One region of the Ancylobacter sp. TS-1 genome, then DNA from elsewhere that is predicted to be linked to it. Evidence: riboswitches for the same ligand, from Rfam matches in the RefSeq annotation. Region 1 holds a riboswitch; the other holds the start of a gene.
The links. Region 1 has a riboswitch for cobalamin ahead of cobW (cobalamin biosynthesis protein CobW). Riboswitches for the same ligand answer to the same signal wherever they lie in the genome.
Positions count from the first base shown of each region.

Region 2: another riboswitch for cobalamin. It lies ahead of GBB76_RS04455 (energy-coupling factor ABC transporter permease); the one in region 1 lies ahead of cobW (cobalamin biosynthesis protein CobW).

Region 1 covers NZ_CP045144.1:1,577,276-1,579,655, reverse strand. Annotated here, with positions in the region: gene GBB76_RS07590 (CbtA family protein) at 1-705, opposite strand, end outside; gene GBB76_RS07585 (CbtB domain-containing protein) at 727-924, opposite strand; cobalamin riboswitch at 955-1,175, opposite strand; cobalamin riboswitch at 1,241-1,446, shown strand; gene cobW (cobalamin biosynthesis protein CobW) at 1,566-2,380, shown strand, end outside.
Region 2 covers NZ_CP045144.1:900,496-902,875, reverse strand. Annotated here, with positions in the region: gene GBB76_RS04460 (septal ring lytic transglycosylase RlpA family protein) at 1-232, opposite strand, end outside; gene GBB76_RS04455 (energy-coupling factor ABC transporter permease) at 540-1,217, opposite strand; cobalamin riboswitch at 1,253-1,488, opposite strand; tRNA gene GBB76_RS04450 (tRNA-Ser) at 1,704-1,793, shown strand; gene GBB76_RS04445 (hypothetical protein) at 2,064-2,380, opposite strand, start outside.

The DNA of each region.
Region 1 (2,380 bases):
CAGTCGCGGCCGCAGCCAGCCGGCCAGGCCGCCGAGCAGGACCCAGAACACGAAGCTGACCGCGACGCTCGCCACCACGAAGCTGTGGTGAAGGGCTTCCGGGATCGGGCTCTCATGGCTCTCGGGCTGCGGCGCGCCGATCACGTGCGGGGCGAGGATCAGCGCCACGCCGAGCACGGCGAGCAGGGGCGAGCGGCCGAAGGCGAGCAGCGCGAGGCCGCCCGCCGTCGCCGCCACCGTGCCGACCCACCAGACCTGCCGGGCGGCGAGGTCGGCGGCGGGCATGGCCGGTAGTTCCGGCGGCAGGCCGAGCCCCGGCGCCACGGTGAAGGCGGCGAAGCCGGCGAGGCCCCACAGCAGGCCCTGATGCCAGCCCTTGAGCCCGCCCGTGACCTCGCTCGCCGCGATCAGCAGCAGGCCGAAGCCGAAGCCGGTGAGCACGGTGAAGATCACGGTGAGGCCGTTGCGCTCGATGCCGTCGGCGGGGCCCCATTCCTCCTCGTCATGGGAATGGGCGGCGGCGCCGGGCGCGTGCTCGTGCGCCTCCGCCGTGACGGCGGGGGCGGCTTCCCCACCCGCATTCTCGAAGGTCTCGGCCTGCAGGATCAGCGGCACGGTGGTGAACAGATGAAGGGCGGAAACCACCAGCCCGGTACCGATGCCGGCGAGCGCGGCGACAAACAGAATCGTCCTGAAAAGCGACATGATGCGTTCTCCCCCGGCGCGTCAGTGGCAGGGGAAGGCGTTGGCGTGGCGCACATCGTGCGTCGCATTGTGCACGGCGCTGATGTGGGAGAAGCCCACCCCGCCGAGCACGAAGACGCCGAGCAGGGCGGCGAAGGTGATCTGGACGGCGCGGGAGGCCAGCGAGGTGTGCAGCGAATCGTGGGAGGCAGCCGCGTCGCGGCTGTGCGGGGTCGTCATGTCAGCTCCTTTGGCCCTCCACCCGAGGGCCGTTGCGGTTCTGTCGACGGCCGGTCTCCTGGCTCGCGGGTCACGGCCCTTGTCTCCGCCTTCCCGGCTGACGCCAGTGGCCGATGGAGGAGGGCTCGCCGCTCACAGTTGCGGGGGCAGCCGCGGATTCGGCGGTGTCCTTCCGAGGAAGGTTTCCGCCCCACCGCGTTCCCGTCTTGCGTCCCGTGCGCATCACGGGAACCGACGACAACGGCGAGTATAGCCGGCAATCGCCGTGCGGCAATCGCGGGGCGGCCGGCATTTGACATTCCCCCGGCGCGCTCCTTTAGTGGCCGCGACCATCGGTTTCCTCCCCCGGGAGGGACGAAGAGGGAATGCGGTGAGGAGCGCCCGGCGCTCCAATTCCGCGGCTGCCCCCGCAACTGTGAGCGGCGAGCCTGCGCCGAAAGCCACTGGAGAGCCTCTCCGGGAAGGCGGCGACGAGGCGGCGACCCGCGAGCCAGGAGACCTGCCGAAGGTTCGGTCGTGTATGCCGGCGGGGTGCCCGGCAGTCAGGCAGAGCCACGGGACCGTTCCCGGCGGCTTCGCGCGGAAAGTCCTTCCGCGACCGATGCATCCCGCGATTTCGACCGTTCTCGTGGAGATGCCGCATGTCCGACGCCCGCCCCGCCTCGCCGACCTCCCTCGACCGGGTGCCGTGCACCATCGTCACCGGCTTCCTCGGCTCGGGAAAGACGACGCTGATCCGCCATGTGCTGGAGAATGCGCGGGGCAAGCGCCTCGCCGTCATCGTCAACGAGTTCGGCGATGTCGGCATTGACGGCGAGATACTGAAGGGCTGTGGCATCGACACCTGCCCGGAGGAGAACATCGTCGAACTCGCCAATGGCTGCATCTGCTGCACGGTGGCGGACGATTTCGTTCCCGCGCTCGACGCCATCCTCGCCCTCGAGCCGAAGGTCGACCACATCCTCATCGAGACCTCCGGCCTCGCGCTGCCGAAGCCGCTGGTGCAGGCCTTCCACTGGCCGGCGATCAAGAGCCGGGTGACGGTGGACGGCGTGGTGGCGGTGGTCGACGGCGAGGCGCTCGCCGCCGGCCGCGTGGCGCACGACCATGACGCGCTGGCCGCCCAGCGCGCGAGCGATGTCGTGCTCGACCATGACGACCCGATCGAGGAGGTGTTCGACGACCAGATCGCCTGCGCCGATCTCGTCATTCTCACCAAGGGCGACCTGATCGATGCCGAGGGGCAGGTCCGCGCCCGCGCCGCGCTCGATGGCGAGTTGCCGAAGGGCGTGCGCGTGGTCAGCGTCACCGAAGGGCGGATCGACCCGGCGATCCTGATGGGGCTCGGGGTCGGCACCGAGGACGACATCGAGAACCGCCGGACCCATCACGACGACGAGCTCGACCACGACCATGACGACTTCGACAGCTTCGTCGTCGAGGTGCCCGAGATCGC
Region 2 (2,380 bases), 680 kb from region 1:
TGCCGCCGCCCTTGGGAACAGGCTGTCCGGCCTCGACGACACGCGGGCTGGCCGCGACGCCGTAGCGGGGATCGATCTTGCTGGAGAGTTTCGAGGTGCCGTTGCAGTTCGCGACGACAAGGCCGATGCTGCACAGCAGGACGACACGCCCGAGCCGGCTGGCAAGGCCCACCGCGCCGATCTCCGCGACCCGCGCAAGACCCTCACGCGCAAGAGCTGGATTCGTCCCCATGCACCCCGACCACTTCGTGAGCGCCCTGCCCTTGCCATGCCTCGAAAGCACGAATCGGAAAGAGCGCACTTCACCCAAGATCGTCGGAAACATACCGCCGATCCCACTACATGTCGTCAAAGAGGCTGTCCGAGTGAGGCGAAAATGCGGCGCATCTCTCGGCATGGTGAACGAAGCGTAAGTGACGGTGGGGAAAAGGCAATCGGGTACGCACCCGCTTTGGCCGGCGGCAAATGGCCGCGAAATCGCCGCGAGGCGCGAATGAGGCGCCGGGAAGCGCGCGCTTCCCGGCGCCCGAGGGCGATGCTCAGGCCGCGTTGTAGAGCCGGCGCTCGAACAGCGGGCTGCCCTTCAGGCCATACAGCGCCTTGGCGGCGGCCAGAACGGCGAGATCGACCAGCGGCTCGACCAGGATGACGAGCATGTAGGCGGCGCCGAAGGAGAGGATCGAGGCGGCGTTCTCGGCGGTGAAACCGTGGCCGTAGAAGGCCCAGAAGGCCACCCACACGACGATGCCCGCCTGATAGGTGGTGGAGAGCGCGAGCGCCTGACGGTACTTGAGCTGCACATAGGGCGTGTCGGGGGCGATGACCCGGTGCGCCAGCGCGGTGAGCGCGAAGAGCGGCACGAGCAGCGTGGTGACGTTCATGCCGTATTGCGGCAGGTCGAAGGGCGCGAAGAAGATGCCCTGGATGGCGAGGCCGGCCGCCAGGCCGATGGCGGCGGGCGCCACGCCGAAGATGAGGAACAGCGTCGAGCCGAGGATGAGATGCACCTCGGAAACGCCGACCGGATGATGCGGCAGCATTTCGAAGAACGCGAAGACGAGCACCGTCGTCGCGATGCTGCGGGCGACCAGCGAGACGATGCCGCGCTCGCGCACGGCGTCGGCCGCCAGCTTGAGCGCGTAGCCGCCGGCACCTGCCGCCGTCACATAGCTCAGCCAGATCTTTCCTTCGGCCACGAGGCCGGGTTCGATATGCATGTCGTGCTCCTTTGCCGTCTCACCCGACGGCGTGCGGTTGGGCCTGTGCACATGGCCGGTCTCCTGACTCGCGGGTCACGGCAAGCCTTCCGCCTTCCCGGCACCGTCCTCGCGGACCGGCGCCAGTGGCGTCGTGGAAGGCCGCTCTCCGCTTACAGTCGCGGGGGCGGTCGGGGCTTCGGGCGATGGACCTTGCGGCCGTCGCGCCCTTCCCCGTTCCCGTTTCACCCGGACAGTGGTCTGCCCGGGCACCATGTTGCGCGGCTACCACGCCCGCTCGGGCGGGGCGTGTCAAGCGAGCTGCCATACTTATCCGCCTCGCGCGTCTCGGCGGCGCCGGAGACGGCGCTTCCGTTGACGGGCGGCCGGCCTCTCCGGCAATTCCCGAAGCCCCCGGGACCGTTCCGGCAGGGCGCCCCGCACATGACCGGACGTGATCTGCTTGCCAAACGCGCCGAGTTTCGAAAAAAGGGCGCTCAGGCATCGGGAAGGGTGGCCGAGTGGTTTAAGGCAGCGGTCTTGAAAACCGCCGTGGGTGCAAGCCCACCGTGGGTTCGAATCCCACCCCTTCCGCCATAACGCGTTATTAGTGCAGCGTTATGAGTCTACGACGGTTAGACCCTGGCGACCCGCTCGGAGAGATGTTACCCGAAGGATCGGATGAGACCGTGGGGACTAGGCGGGATTAGGCGGGAACGGCCGGGAAATGCCGACACCGTAAGGGTTTGAGCGGGCGCTACTGGGAAACTCTGCACGAAGGATCGGATGAGACCGAAAACGCCCGCCGAGGCGCCGCGAAGGATCGAATGAGATCAGCATCGATGCTATCGAAGGCGCGCCGCGCCGCTAGGGCCGGTCGACCGTCACCCACAATCCTTGCTCAGGCAGCACACGCGCCTCGAAGCGCGTGTCGTGGAGGAACTCTTCGACAGGAGCCCCTGACTGACCGGCGCGAGCCAGCGACCTAACCACAATGCCGCGCTCTGTCTTGTTGGCCTTGGGGGCGTAGATCATCATCAGAACACCCAGTCCCGTGATGTATTCCAGGGCGCCAGAGGTCTTATCGGATATCGCGGCGGCGTCCAGAAATAGATTAACGCGCCGCACCGACGTTGAGCCCGCTTCCGATGATGCGAGAATAACAAGCCCATCCCCGCTGCTGA